2 regions of the Pseudovibrio sp. POLY-S9 genome follow, and region 2 is predicted to be linked to the other one. Evidence: predicted binding sites of a transcription regulator. Region 2 holds the regulator's gene; the other holds the start of a gene.

Region 1 (7,451 bases), on a different contig from region 2:
CACGCTGGGGATCTTCTTCTCTTCCTCAGCTTTCACGAGGTTGCGGCCAGCTTTCTTGGCAGCATAAAGCGCAAGGTCCGCACGAGACACCATGCTTTCTGCACTGTCGCCAGGCCGGAAAGTTGAAATGCCAATAGAGATCGTTATGCGACCAAGGTTCTCACCGGTAGAACGCTTCACGAGTTCTTTCGCCACAACGTTCTTACGGACCTTCTCCGCAATCACCTTTGCATCTTCAATGGTGGTTCTTGGCAGAATGATGCCAAACTCTTCACCACCATAACGACACGCAATATCGTTGTTCTTGACATTCTGCTTCACCGCCAGCGCCACAAGTCGAAGAACCTGGTCGCCGGTCTGGTGTCCGTAGTTGTCATTAAACTGCTTGAAGTGATCGATATCTGAAATCAACAAGGAGAGGGGAGCATGGCTCTCTTCTGTCTCCTTAACCGCACGCACAAGACTCTGATCGAAATGCTTGCGGTTGTTCAGTGTGGTCAGTTCATCGGTGAGCGATTCATAACGGATCGCCTCCAATCCTTCCTGCAAGACGCCGATCTGACGGCGAGAATCAACCAGCTGTTCGCGAAGCTCTTGATTGCTTTCAGCGGTTTCAGTGGTCAGTTTTGCAAGATGAATGACAAGTTGGGAAAGTTGAGAACGATCACTGACGTTCTCAAGAGCGCTCAATGTACGGGCCAGCTCTTCACCGTATTCGGTGGTTTTTAGTGTTCCCTTATCAAGCGCAGAAATTAATTCCCGAACTTCCTCGGAGATCTTGTCGCCAACTTCGTCAATGCGCTCACCCAAACGGTTCGGCGACAAAAAGCGGTTATAGATCTTCTGAGTCTCTTCAGGAGAAATTTTGCCATCACGGGCAAGAATCTTATTGATGGTCCGGTTCAGGGCACGGTTAAACCCGGAAGCGTAAGAATACCACAGCTCATAGTTGCGTGGAAACGCTGGAAGCTTATTCGTCTTGATGTAATCGAGCGCACTGTCTGCATAAACAATCGTACGCTTGAACTCGTCTTCTTGACTCATGATTGCATCACCGCGTCACGGAAAGGGCTACCCCATAATTAATAAGCTAATTTAACATTAGCTTATTTAATGGGATATACCTAACCAGTGGTTAACCTCAGGAAAATGGGCTATCGGCTTTGAACTTTGGAACGAGTTTCCCGCAGCAGGAAGGCCGGAACATGGCTTGCATTACGGAAAATCGCATCATCTTTAGGTTGATTAGCGCGGCGACCGCCTCTTGGACGAGGTGGAGCAGCACGACGCTCAGCGTGCATTGGAACCACAGGTTGCTCTTCAAGGCCAGCTGGTACAGATTCGGTTTCCTGTACAGCTGCTTCCTGAACTTCAGCCTTAGGCTTGCGTGAGCGGCTTTTTTCTTTTGGAGTGCGGGTAGAACGGCGGCGAGACTTTTTGTCATCGGCAGGCTTGGAGAAATCAACCGGCTCTCCGACCCACTCGAGCTCTTTACCAATCACGTCGTTAATCGCTTGCAATGCTTTCTGGTCCTTGCCCGTCACAATAGAAATCGCAGTGCCTTCACGGCCTGCACGCCCGGTACGTCCAATACGGTGGACGTAATCTTCTGCATGAATAGGAAGATCAAAGTTAAAGACGTGGCTCACGGTTGGAATGTCAAGACCACGTGCAGCAACATCACTGGCCACCAGAACCTTGATGTGACCCTTTTTAAAGTTGTCCAGCATGGTCATGCGAGAGCGCTGATCCATGTCCCCGTGAAGCGCACCAACAGAAAACTCATGACGCACAAGCGAACGGAAGAGGGTAGCTACATCGCGTTTGCGGTTACAGAACACGATCGCATTTTGCAGATCTTCAGCACCTTCGATCAGCTCGCGCAATTTCGCGCGCTTCTCGTAGTCTTCCGCATCAGCCGCCGCAATGCGCTGCGTTACAGTATCCGCTGTTGTAGAAGCTTTCGCCACTTCCACCTTTGCTGGGTTCTGCAAGAACGTGTCAGTCAAACGCTGAATCTCAGTCGGCATAGTTGCTGAGAAGAACAGAGTCTGACGCGTGAACGGGATAAGTTTACAGATGCGCTCGATGTCTGGAATGAAGCCCATGTCCAGCATGCGGTCGGCTTCATCGATCACGAGGATATCAACGCCCTGCAGCAGCAGCTTACCGCGCTCGAAATGATCAAGCAGGCGGCCAGGTGTTGCGATCAGAACATCAGCACCACGCTCAAGCTTGCGGTCCTGCTCAGCAAAGGAAACACCGCCGATCAGCAGTGCGACGTTCAGCTTGTGATTGACGCCATATCGATTGAAGTTGTCTTCTACCTGCGCTGCAAGCTCACGGGTCGGCTCAAGAATAAGAGTTCTTGGCATCCGGGCGCGCGCACGGCCTTTTTCCAGAAGAGTAATCATCGGCAGCGTAAAGCTTGCCGTTTTCCCGGTTCCAGTTTGAGCAATCCCGAGGACATCTCTACGTTCGAGAACGTAAGGGATGGCGCCTGCCTGAATGGCAGTCGGTTCTGTATAGCCAGAGGCTTCTACAGCGGCGAGAACTTTCTCACTAAGTCCGAGAGTGGAAAACGACATATTTCATGTTCTTTACGATAATTGAGGAGAGAAGCTGGAAGCCGTATGAGTTACAGGTTTCTCCAACCAGTTTGGCGGAACACTACATTTCTAAGCAGCGTTGTCAATAAATTCTGCGGTATAACCGATATATTCCTTCAAGTTATGCCAAGGTTGCCGAGTTATAACCTACGCAAAACTCAGCAACTATTCAGAATTAAGGGTCTTTTAAATATCCAGATCAGTCGCGAACTCTGCTCGCTCCTGAATAAAGTTGAAGCGTGCCTCAGGTTTATTGCCCATCAGCTGCTCAACCGCATTGCGGGTTTCACTCACTTCATCCTCGCCAACAACCACTTTAAGCAGCGTCCGGCGTTTCGGATCCATGGTGGTTTCCTTCAGCTGAGCTGGCAACATCTCACCAAGGCCCTTAAAGCGGCCAATTTCGATCTTGCCATTCTTCTTGAAGCTGGTTTTCAAAAGCTGCTCACGGTGCTCGTCATCCCGGGCATAAAGCGTCTTACCACCCTGACTGATCCGGTACAGCGGAGGAACAGCAAGGTAGAGGTGACCGTTATTGACCAGATCCGGCATCTCTTTATAGAAGAATGTGATGAGAAGGGCTGCGATATGCGCCCCATCAACGTCCGCATCAGTCATGATGACAATGCGCTCATAGCGCAGATCTTTGTCATCGTAGTTAGATCGCGTCCCACACCCAAGGGCTTGAATGAGATCAGACAGCAGCTGGTTTGCGACCAGCTTGTCCCGGCCAGCGTTCGCAACGTTCAGGATCTTACCACGCAATGGCAGAACAGCCTGTGTTGCACGATTACGAGCCTGTTTCGCTGAACCACCCGCGGAATCACCCTCCACGATAAACAGTTCAGTGCCATCAGATTTGCTTGTTGAGCAATCTGCGAGCTTGCCGGGCAGACGAAGGCGACGAACTGCAGTTTTACGCGCGACGTCCTTCTCCTGGCGACGCTTCAAACGTTCTTCAGCACGATCAACCACCCACTCAAGCAGTTTGTTTGCCTGATTAGGAGAAGCGGTCAGCCAGTGGTCAAACGCATCACGCACTGCGTTCTCAGCAATTCGGGTTGCTTCGTTGGTGGCCAGCTTGTCTTTTGTCTGACCAACAAACTCAGGCTCGCGCACGAACACAGAAAGCATACCAGCTGCTGACGTTAAAACGTCATCACCGGTAATAATGGAAGCCTTCTTGTTGCCAATCAGCTCGCCATAGGCCTTCAGACCGCGGAGCAGGGCATAGCGCAGGCCCGTTTCATGCGTCCCACCTTCAGGTGTTGGAACAGTGTTACAGTAAGAGTTGACAAACCCGTCGCCAGCAAACCAGGCAACAGCCCATTCAACTGAGCCGTGCTTACCCGTCGCCTGTGTGCGACCTGCAAAAACTTCGTCAGTAACGCGGCGCTCTTTACCAAGAGCCTCTTCCAGATAATCCTTCAGGCCGCCAGGGAAATGGAAAGTCGCAGTCTCAGGCACTCCATTGGCTTCATCGGCAAGAGCCTTGGCACAGCGCCAACGAATCTCCACACCGCCAAACAGGTAAGCCTTGGAACGCGCCATCTTCATCAAACGGGCGGGTTTGAACTTGAGTGTCTTGCCGAATATTTCCGCATCCGGCTTAAACCGCACCATGGTGCCACGGCGGTTGTGAACATCCCCAACCAGCTCAAGGCCGCCATCAGCAAGGCCACGACGGAATGTCTGGCGATACAGCTTGCGGTTACGCGCAACCTCAACAACCAGCTCTTCGGAGAGCGCGTTGACAACGGAAATCCCCACACCATGAAGACCACCAGAGGTCTCATAGACTTTACTGTCAAACTTACCGCCGGCATGCAGGGTCGTCATAATGACTTCCAGCGCGGACTTGTCTTTATATTTAGGATGCGGATCAATCGGGATACCGCGGCCATTATCAGTAATGGTCAGATAGCCATCATCGCCCAGGGAGACATCAATCCAGCTGGCGTGGCCTGCAACGGCCTCATCCATTGAGTTGTCAATCACTTCAGCGAACAGGTGGTGCAGCGCCTTTTCATCCGTGCCGCCAATATACATTCCCGGGCGGCGACGCACAGGCTCCAGGCCTTCAAGCACTTCAATGTCAGCTGCGGTGTAATCACCCTCAGCGCCGACAGAAGCGGCCCTGCCTGCGGATGATGGCTTTGCAGGTGAGGTCGGTGCGCTTGCGGCTGGTGCTTGTTTCTTCTCAGTGCTGCCAGAAGAGGATGTCAGCTCATCCATGCTTTTGGTAACATCTGCAAACAGATCATCAGGCGTGCTCATCGTACCTCTTTGGTCTTGCGCTTAAATAGTCTCGAATCAAACGGCAGTCTTGCAGGACTGAGAGAAAAGGGCAAAGATCTGCCGGAGTTCTACTCTTGTTCCTTGTGGGTAAGCGCCAGACATACGCCTTTTCGCTTACCTGAATGTGCCGAACCCCACCAAAAGCGGGCATCTGATGCCATATGCGCCATTCGCGGCGAAAATACAAATGGCATTTGTGATTGCCCCAAGGCCTGTGACCAAAACTTTACACCGGACATACACACGGCAGTTACGTCATCTGCTGCAGATTGTTGCGAGCATGCAACAGCATTTTGCGCTGACCCGAATGGTGGAAACTGACACTGGTTCATGAATGGCAAATTGGATAGTTTGCCTTGTCCATGTTTGAGAGATGGTCGAACTGTGTAGGATTTTTGTCAATCAGATAGAAAGCTAGGCATTTGTAAGATCATTTGTGACAATTTGAAGGTATGTCACCTTTGGAAACAAAATTGACATTTTTTCCTTTCATAGCCTGATCACGCAACGACGGTATGAAAAGATAAGAAGTCAGAACCACTGACAAGTAGGCAGTGGTCAAGTGAGGCACTTTGATAAAAGCTCTGTTTAAAGATGAAATGGGAACGCACCACAATGCGTTGACGCGTCTTGTAACAAGCTTGAGCTGCGCTTCGGTTCTTATCCTTCTCGCACTCAACAGTGCACATGCTCTGGATACCAACAAAAGCGCAAGTGCAATGGCTGCCGTCAATCAGATGGCAAATGTCACACCTCAGCAAGCCTTGAGGGAAGGGGCCCGCGCTTACTACTCCGGTGAAAAAGACAAGGCGCTCTCTCCACTTCGCTATGCTGCTGAAAACGGACAGGCTATGGCAGCCTGGAAGCTCGGCAGAATGTACGCGCAAGGAGACGGCGTGCCAGAAGATGATCTTCAGGCGTTCCAGTATTTTTCCCAGGTCGTGCGCGAATACTCTTCCGATGGCCCCAAAGCACGCTCAGCCCCATTTGTCGCAAGCGCACTTGTCGAACTGGGTCGCTACTTCCTGACAGGTATTGGCGATAGCCCGGTTAAACAGAACACGCACAAAGCACGTGAGGTGTTCACCTACGCTGCCTCCTACTTTGGCGATGCGGATGCGCAGTACAATCTCGGCATTATGTATCTCAACGATAAGCTGCCAGATCATGACCGCCGTCTTGCTGCTCGTTGGCTGAAACTTGCCGCTGTAAAAGGCCACGTCGGAGCCCAGGCCAAGTTTGGTGAATTACTGTACTTCACAGAAGAACTGACAACCGCACGCATGACCGGCCTGAAATGGATGACCTTGGCGCGCCGGCAAGTGGTTGGCGGCGATAATGAAGCCTGGATTGTCTCTCTCCACGAGAAGGCATTTTCCCTGGCCTCTGAAAAAGAGCGCCGCAAGTCTGCTGAATGGGCAGATGCATGGCTGGTTAAGCGTGGCCACGTGATTGCTTCAAGCAACTAATCCACTCCCTTCTGATTTTCTTTTAAAATATGACTTGACCACTCATGTTATTTCTGCGATTTAAAACATGAGTTCAATATTCAAGTTTTGTTATTGACCTCTGTTTGGCGATTGTAGACCCCGATTGCGGGTCTCTGGAATGTACTTGGGGTGAGTCTTTTAGGCTCACCCTCTTTTTTTGCCCGCACGCAGCAGAAAAGTTAAAATTTTCACAGTCTTCACGCACATTGTTTAAGCCTCTGAAATTTCAGTCTTTTCAACAGCAGGATGCAGTTTTTGAAATTTTCTCGCATGATTTGGGAAAAACTATAAAACACGCTTGCCAAGCTTTAAAACTCTGCCTATATACCTGCCTCAACAAGACGCCGCAGGGCGTCACGTTGATGAGATCGGAGCATAGCGCAGCCTGGTAGCGCATCTGGTTTGGGACCAGAGGGTCGCAGGTTCGAATCCTGCTGCTCCGACCATTCATCAACACGAAGATAGATCGGAGCATAGCGCAGCCTGGTAGCGCATCTGGTTTGGGACCAGAGGGTCGCAGGTTCGAATCCTGCTGCTCCGACCATCTATCGACCCGAAGATTAGTTCGGAGCATAGCGCAGCCTGGTAGCGCATCTGGTTTGGGACCAGAGGGTCGCAGGTTCGAATCCTGCTGCTCCGACCATCTTCCCTTCTTCTTCCCCTAAATTTCATAATTTAAGTAGTCAGCATCGCTGCCTTTTATGCTTTTGTGCCCTCAAATCTGCACAAAGTAGCGCTCCATTTGCATCTACTGTCGCACGTCTCATTCAGCAGCACCGCTCTTTGATTAAAACGAGCAAGGAAGGTTGCTGACAGCGCTCCTCATTCAGTCTCGACATAGGGCCACCCTAAGTGCAAGCTAGCGCTCTACGACCCCTTTAAAATGCTCTACTGAGAAGCTGCAATCCTCACCATAAAACTACAGCCAATGCGCACATAGAAAAAGCCCGAAGGCGAGGGCCTCCGGGCTTCTTAAATCGTACAACTGTGAAACCTGCTTAGAACACGAAGAGATCCAGCACGTAGAACAGAGCGGCTGACAGGATTGCGGCCA
Region 2 (7,451 bases):
AGTTTCTTTTAGAATTCAGCGAATTAAGCTGAAAGATCACGAATGCGTGCGCAAGATTCGTCTTTTTCGAGCACTTTGAGCACGTCAAAGATGCCTGGGGATGTGCCACGACCAGTGAGTGCAGCGCGCAATGGCTGAGCAACTTTGCCGAGTTTCAGCTCTCCTGCTTCCGCAACTGCCTTAACGGCAGCCTCGGTGCTTTCCACGGTCCACTCGTCCAGTGCTTCCAGAGCAACCAGAACCTTGCCAAGAACAGCACGTGCCTCGTCAGAGAGGATCTTTTCAGCCTTTGCATCTAGATCCAGCGGACGCTGAACCCAGAGGTAACGTGCAGATTCCTGCAGTTCGACAAGGGTCTTTGCGCGCTCTTTCAGGCCAGGCAGAGCTTCAACCAGTTTGTCCTGGTTTCCGTCGCCCGCAATCCACGCCATGACGTCTGCGCCGCCTTCCACGTCCATCAGATAGGTGAGGAAGTGGCCGAGCAGCTCCTCATCGTTTTCTGAGCGCATGTAGTGAGCGTTCAGGTTTTCCAGCTTCTTGAAGTCGAAACGGGACGGGGATTTGCCTACAGCGTCCAGACCGAACCACTCGATCATCTGATCGGTAGAGAAGATCTCGTCATCGCCGTGGGACCAGCCGAGGCGTGCCAGATAGTTGCGCATGGCGGATGGCAGGTAGCCCATAGCCCGGTACGCTTCTGCACCAACTGCGCCGTGGCGCTTGGAGAGCTTTGCGCCGTCTGGTCCATAGATCAGCGGAATGTGCGCCATGATCGGGACATCCCAGTTCAGGGCCTTGTAGATCAGGGACTGGCGTGCTGCGTTGGTCAGGTGGTCATCGCCACGTACGATGTGGGTGACGCCCATGTCATGATCGTCTACCACAACGGCCAGCATGTAGGTTGGGTTGCCATCAGAACGCACGAGGATCAGGTCGTCCAGATCCTTGTTGGCGAACTTGACGGTGCCCTGAACCTGATCTTCCACGATGGTGTCACCTTCGAGCGGCGCTTTCAGGCGAATAGCAGGGGCGATGCCTTCTGGTGCTTCAGATGGGTCACGATCACGCCAGGTGCCGTCATAACGCGGCGGGCGACCTTCTGCGCGGGCCTTCTCGCGCATCTCGTTCACTTCTTCCGGAGAGCAGTAGCAGTAGTACGCAGTGCCGTCCTTGACCATCTGCTCAGCAACTTCGCGGTGGCGGTCAACGCGGCCATACTGGGAGATCGGCTCGCCGTCCCAGTCCATGCCCAGCCAGGACAGACCGTCCAGCAGCGCATCTACGGCTTCCTCGGTGGAGCGGGAGCGATCGGTGTCTTCAATGCGCAGCAGCATTTTACCGCCGCTGTGTTTTGCCAGAAGCCAGTTGAACAGGGCTGTACGGGCGCCGCCAATATGCAGGTAGCCAGTAGGAGAAGGCGCAAAGCGCGTCACAACAGGTTTAGTCATAGGTGTTCCGGAAAAGTTTCAAGTTACTTCGAATAGTTTGGGGTAATTACGGCGGGGCGCCGTACCTCTGCGGGCTGTGTACCATAGCATTGAAAAGTTCCCAAGTGGCAGAAAGGGACTTAAGGGTGCGCGAGGGGCAATCATCCTCAGACAAGACGCAATCTGGTGGCTGTGCTCCCAGAATAGGCGAGCTTTGCCTTGAGGAGGATAAGTTTTCTTTTGCGCCGTTTGAGACCGATACGGCGCTTGCTGGGCGAACCACACAGCAACGCACAAAAACGCAAGTCAACGCAAAAAACGCACATAGCAACGCAAGTACGCGTTTTGCTGAAGAAAAACAGCGCCTTGGGCTTCGTGATGTGCTTCAAAGGGCACGTAAGTTGCTGGGTTTCGTGCTGAGGCCGGATTGGTCAGCTGTCATGACTTATGCCCGCTCTGCTCTGGTGCAGGATTGGAACAAGGGGCATGGCATCCTTTGGTATGCGCTTTGCCATTTGGCTGGTGTGCTGGTTTATTTCTCACTCCCCGCGGAGCCTTACAGCGTTTTAAGCGGAACTCCTTTTATCTTATTGGGAATATTTGCTTTTCGTCGTTGGAGGGGTGGTCGATTGACGGTTGGTCTGACTGCGCTTTTGTTCTTTATAGCCGGGTTCTTCCTTGCTGATTTGCGCGTGGAGTATGCGCGCGGTGACCCGCTGGAGCGCCCGGTTACACGCAAAATAGAGGGTGTGGTTGCTGGAGTGAAGCATTCTGGCAAAGGGGCTTACTCCGTCATTTTTGCAGATGTAAACGCACTTTCGCAGAAGGGCGTAACTCCTCTTTCTTATCGCATCCGGATCAGCATCAAGGGGATGAAAGAGGCACCCGTGATGGGGGACAGGATGCAGCTGAAGGCTCGGTTGTTGCCGCCGGGAGGTGCGGTGCGCCCCGGTGGGTATGACTTTGCCCGGACTGCGTTTTTCAGTGGGATTGGTGCGGTTGGCTATGCGCTTTCCAAGCCGGTTGTTGTAGCGCACGTAGAGGGCACAAGTTTTCTGCAAGGGATAGAGCGTGTGCGTAGTGGGATAGCACAGCGGATCCGGCGGGTGTTGGATAACAGCGCGGAAAGTGCGTTTGCTGTTGCGCTTCTGGTGGGCAAGCGAGACTACCTTGCCACCGCTGACAAGGATGCGTTACGCAACGCCGGACTTGCTCATGTCCTCGCTATCTCCGGTATGCATATGGGTCTTGTCACTTCTCTGGTCTTCCTTGGTGCCCGCCTGATCTTGTCTCTCAGCCAGTCGCTTGCGCTGAAAGGACATATTCACGTTTACGCTAGCGTGGCAGCGCTGATTGCGGCGATTGTTTATCTTGGTTTGTCAGGTGCTTCTGTCGCAACGCAGCGGGCTTTTTTGATGGCGGCGATGATTTTATGCGCGGGTCTGCTTGGTCGGCGGGCCTTCAGTTTGCGTGGTCTGGCGCTGGCTTGCCTTGCGCTTTTGAGCCTGAGGCCGGAGGAGGTTCTGGCTCCCGGGTTTCAGATGTCCTTCATTGCAGTGCTCGCCTTGCTCTCAGCCTATATGCTTGGGAAGGATTGGTTGCTCGGTGATCGAGATAGTTCGCGCAGACGGAATGTCTCATGGTTTCAGAAGGTTAGTCGTGTAAGTTTAAAGTGGATTCTAGCTTGTGCGTTGACCTCGTTGATTGCAGGTGCTGCCACGGGGCCAGTTGCGGCGATGCATTTTGAGCAGGTTGCGCCTTATGGAGTTCTGGGGAATATCCTTGCGATGCCATTGGTGACTTTTGTGGTTATGCCCCTTGGGTTATTGAGCCTGCTGGCGATCCCGTTTGGTGCGGATGCGTTCTTTCTGCAAGGGATGGAGGCTGGGTTGGCGCTGGTGCTGAAAGCTGCCTACTGGGTGAGCTCACTCAGTGAGGGGCTGACCAGTCTCGGGGTTGCCAGTGCTCCAGGGTATCTGCTCGTGATCCTAGCGATTGTCGTGCTGTGTGTGATGCCGCTGCGCCTGAAATGGCTTTCACTTCCGGCATTTACGGTGAGTGTCCTGATGTTTGCCGGTGGCAAGGCGCCTGATCTGATGATTGCGGATGCGGGCAAGCACATTGCTTATTATGGGCAGGATGGTGCGTTTCGACTGACGTCCTCGCGTATGTCGTTTGCTGCTGACAGCCTGTTGCGCGCTGGTGGGGGTTCAGCGGGTTCGTTCAAGCAGCACAAGGTGAGGGCTTCAGATCGGTCCTGTGATGAGCGCGGCTGTGTGATTGAGATATTCCCTCAGCAGCCTGCGGAGGGAGAGAGGGTAAGTTCAGAACCTATCCTGCTGGCGCAGTCCAAAGCAGTTGATGTTTTGGAGGCTGACTGCCATCTTGCCACCATCGTCATCACACAGGTTCAGGCGCCTCCGGCTTGCCGGGCTGAGCTGGTTATCGACCAGAAGATTTTCGGAGAACGAGGTTCAGCTTACATCTGGCTCTCAGCTGGCGCTAAGGGCGGGGAAAGAATAAAAAAAGTGCGCTGGGCATATGATGCTCAGCGCAGACCTTGGAATCCAAAATTGCCTCAGGCAACCAATGATTTAATAGCGGCGGAAGAGCGCAATCATCTTGCCTTGAACGTGGACGCGGCCCGGGCCGAAGATGCGAGTTTCGTAGGCGGGGTTGGCCGCTTCCAACGCGACTGAGGCGCCTTTTTTGCGCAGGCGCTTCAAGGTTGCTTCTTCTTCATCAATCAGCGCCACAACGATTTCGCCGTTATCAGCCGTGTCACCACGTTTGATCAACACGGTATCCCCATCGAAGATACCGGCATCGATCATGGAATCGCCTTTGACTTCCAATGCATAATGCTCGCCGCGCCCCATCAGATCAGCAGGCATTGCGATGGTATGGCTTTGTGTCTGGATTGCTTCGATTGGGACGCCTGCAGCAATGCGGCCCATGACCGGGATTTCCAGCGTTGGCACTTCGTCTGGTGATGTGGTGCGTGGAGGTGGCGGCGTTGCTACTTTCTTGCTCAGGGAGCCCTCAATCACCTCAGGTGCAAAGCCTTTTTCCTTGGCGGCAGGCTTCAGGCCCGGAGAAATGGAGTCTGGCAGTTTGAGGATTTCAAGTGCACGAGCTCTGTTCGGCAAGCGGCGAATGAAGCCGCGCTCTTCCAGAGCTGTGATCAGCCGGTGAATGCCGGATTTGGAACGGAGGTCCAGCGCGTCCTTCATCTCATCGAAGGAGGGCGGAACACCGGCTTCCTTCAAGCGTTGATGGATGAACATCAAAAGCTCGTGTTGCTTCTGTGTAAGCATCTTTTATCCCCGTTCGCTCCTAAGGCGCTGATTGAAAGTGAGCGGCCATTCCTGACCAATCGCAGTTTTGTAATTCCAAGAAGCTGAAAGACTTCAACTTCTGCGATTGGAAGGACAAAACACGAACGTACTCTACCTGTTCTCATTGTGTTCTGCAATGGGTTTGTTGAGGTTAAGCCCTGCTAGAACTGGGGGATTTGGTTTCTGGTGGGTGAGTGGGCAGGGGTTGCCCACTTCTGATGTCTGGATTTAGCGTAGCTTGAGCAGGTCCACTTTTTCACCTGCCTTTGCAGCTGGTGCGTGTGGTGGACGAATGATCAGGGCATCTGCTTTTGTCAGCAAAGCAAGCATGGAAGAGTCCTGTTTGCCAAACGGTGTTGCTGTCAGATCTCCGTGTTCGTCTGTGCCCAGACTGGTGCGCAGGTAGTCTTGGCGCATATCATTTGCAGGCAAATCATCTGCCAGAGTTGCTTTGGTAACGCCTTGATTTGTCACAGAGACCGTGCGGCCTAGCATCTTATCCAGAAGCGGGCCAAGGAAGAGGAGTGCGCATACAAGGCTGGAGACTGGATTGCCAGGAAGGCCGAGGACTTTCATGGGGCCAAGGGCTCCGGCCATGAGGGGCTTGCCCGGGCGCATGGCGATGCGCCAGAAGCCTAGCTCCATGCCTTCAGCGCCCAGTACGTCCTGAATGAGATCGTGGTCGCCCACAGAGGCACCGCCGAGTGTCACCAGTACATCGGCTTTTGCTTCAATAGCCTGTTTCACGCGTGCCGTGATTTCCTCAGGCTGGTCTGGTGCAATGCCCAGCATCATTGGCGTTCCGCCACAGTTTCTGACGAATTCTGCGATGCCGACCTGATTGGACGCTATGATTTGATTCGGACCTGGTATCTGACCTGGCTCGACGAGTTCATCACCATTTGCGAGGATCGCAACGACTGGCTTTTTGCGCGCTGGCAAGGTTGCGTGGTTCATAGCGCCTGCAAGAGACAATTCACGGAAGCCGAGTGGAGCTCCTGCCTTCAGGAGGGTCTGGCCTTCTTTGAAGTCGAGGCCTGCTGGGCGGATGAACTTACCAACAGAAACGGCTTCCTCGCAAAACAGGTTATCCCCGTCACGGCGGGCGTTTTCCTGCATCAAAATCGCGTCAACGCCTGCTGGAACAGGTGCACCTGTAAAGATGCGCAGAGCTTCTCCGGCTTGCAACGTGCCATCGAAGTTATGCCCGGCAGCGACTTCTCCAATGACCTTCAAAGCAGTCTCTGGATCGACCGTATCAGCAGCTTTGACGGCATATCCATCCATTGCTGAGGCGGAAAATGGAGGCTGCGTTCGTGTTGCAGCAACATCTTCTGCCAGAATGCGTTCTCCGGCTTCAAGTAGTGGAAGCTGCTCGGTACCGATCGGATTCACATCTTTCAGGAGGCGGTCCAGCGCTTCTTCAATACTGATCAAGTTCATTGGGAGTTATCCTCCTCAGCCAGATAGTGACCGGACTTGCCGCCCTTCTTCTCCAGCAACCGGATTTCACCGATCTCCATAGAGCGATCAACGGCTTTTGCCATATCGTAAATTGTCAGGCAGGCAACGGAGGCAGCTGTAAGTGCTTCCATCTCGATACCGGTCTGGCCGGACACTTTTGCAAAGACTTCGATCTCAATTCCTGGCAGTTCAGGGTTGGGTGTGAAGTCCACCTGAACCTTGGAAAGCGCCAGAGGATGACAGAGAGGGATCAGCTCGTGAGTTCTCTTGGCCGCCATGATGCCAGCAATGCGCGCCGTTGCGAGCACGTCGCCTTTCTTGGCGTTGCCTGAAAGGATCATGTCCAGAGTTTCAGGCTGCATTTTTACCTGACCGCCTGCTCGGGCAATGCGTGAGGTAACCTCTTTCTCCGAAATGTCGACCATATGAGCCGCACCGCTGTCATCTAAGTGAGTGAGTTTTGGAGAAAGTTCTGACATTTTCTTGCCTCTGGACACAGTTTGTTCAGGTGTCTGCTTTTGCCAAGCAGTTGATTTTTAGCGTTTAAGCAAAGCTTTGGTTGCGGTTTCCACATCTTCCTGACGCATCAGGCTTTCGCCGATGAGGAAGGTGGAGATGCCGGAGTTTTCCATTCGGGAGAGGTCTTCCGGAGTGAACAGGCCGCTCTCGCCAACGATGATTCGATCTTGCGGGATCAGTGGTGCGAGCCGCTCGCTGGTTTCCAGAGATGTCTCGAAGGTTTTTAGATTGCGATTGTTGATGCCAACAAGCGGAGAGGAGAGCTTCAGTGCGCGTTCCAACTCAGCTTCGTCATGAACTTCGATAAGCGCATCCATGCCCAGTTCAAATGCGGCGTCTTCCAACTCTTTGGCCAGTTGGTCGTCAACAGCTGCCATAATGATCAGAATACAGTCAGCGCCCCATGCACGTGCTTCATGAACCTGATAGGTGTCATAAAGGAAATCTTTACGCAGAACTGGCAGAGATACTTCAGTGCGCGCTGCGACGAGATACTCTGGTTTGCCCTGAAAGGATGGTGTGTCTGTCAATACGGACAAGCATGCTGCACCACCGTTTTCATAGGCTTTCGCGAGTGCGGGCGGGTTGAAGTCAGCGCGGATCAGCCCCTTGGATGGACTGGCTTTTTTAACCTCCGCGATCAGGGCGTACTCACCATTCGCATGTCTGGCTTTCAAAGCATCTGCAAAGCCGCGTGTTGGTG

The links. Region 2 encodes LexA, which represses DNA repair genes until DNA is damaged. Its sites were predicted from a motif close to TGTTCNNNNTGTGTTCNG; they were not measured.
Region 1: a site for LexA is predicted at 4,972-4,989, ahead of parE (DNA topoisomerase IV subunit B). Genes of this name have one in related genera too.

Annotation. Positions count from the first base shown of each region.
Region 1 is NZ_LCWX01000237.1:60,325-67,775, reverse strand. It holds gene PPL9_RS24455 (GGDEF domain-containing protein) at 1-1,044, opposite strand, end outside; gene PPL9_RS24450 (DEAD/DEAH box helicase) at 1,155-2,588, opposite strand; gene parE (DNA topoisomerase IV subunit B) at 2,796-4,886, opposite strand; gene PPL9_RS24440 (tetratricopeptide repeat protein) at 5,480-6,376, shown strand; tRNA gene PPL9_RS24435 (tRNA-Pro) at 6,767-6,843, shown strand; tRNA gene PPL9_RS24430 (tRNA-Pro) at 6,865-6,941, shown strand; tRNA gene PPL9_RS24425 (tRNA-Pro) at 6,964-7,040, shown strand; gene PPL9_RS24420 (inorganic phosphate transporter) at 7,396-7,451, opposite strand, start outside.
Region 2 is NZ_LCWX01000239.1:9,301-16,751, reverse strand. It holds gene gltX (glutamate--tRNA ligase) at 24-1,448, opposite strand; gene PPL9_RS26420 (ComEC/Rec2 family competence protein) at 1,574-4,126, shown strand; gene lexA (transcriptional repressor LexA) at 4,022-4,744, opposite strand; gene glp (gephyrin-like molybdotransferase Glp) at 4,994-6,208, opposite strand; gene moaC (cyclic pyranopterin monophosphate synthase MoaC) at 6,205-6,708, opposite strand; gene trpC (indole-3-glycerol phosphate synthase TrpC) at 6,766-7,451, opposite strand, start outside.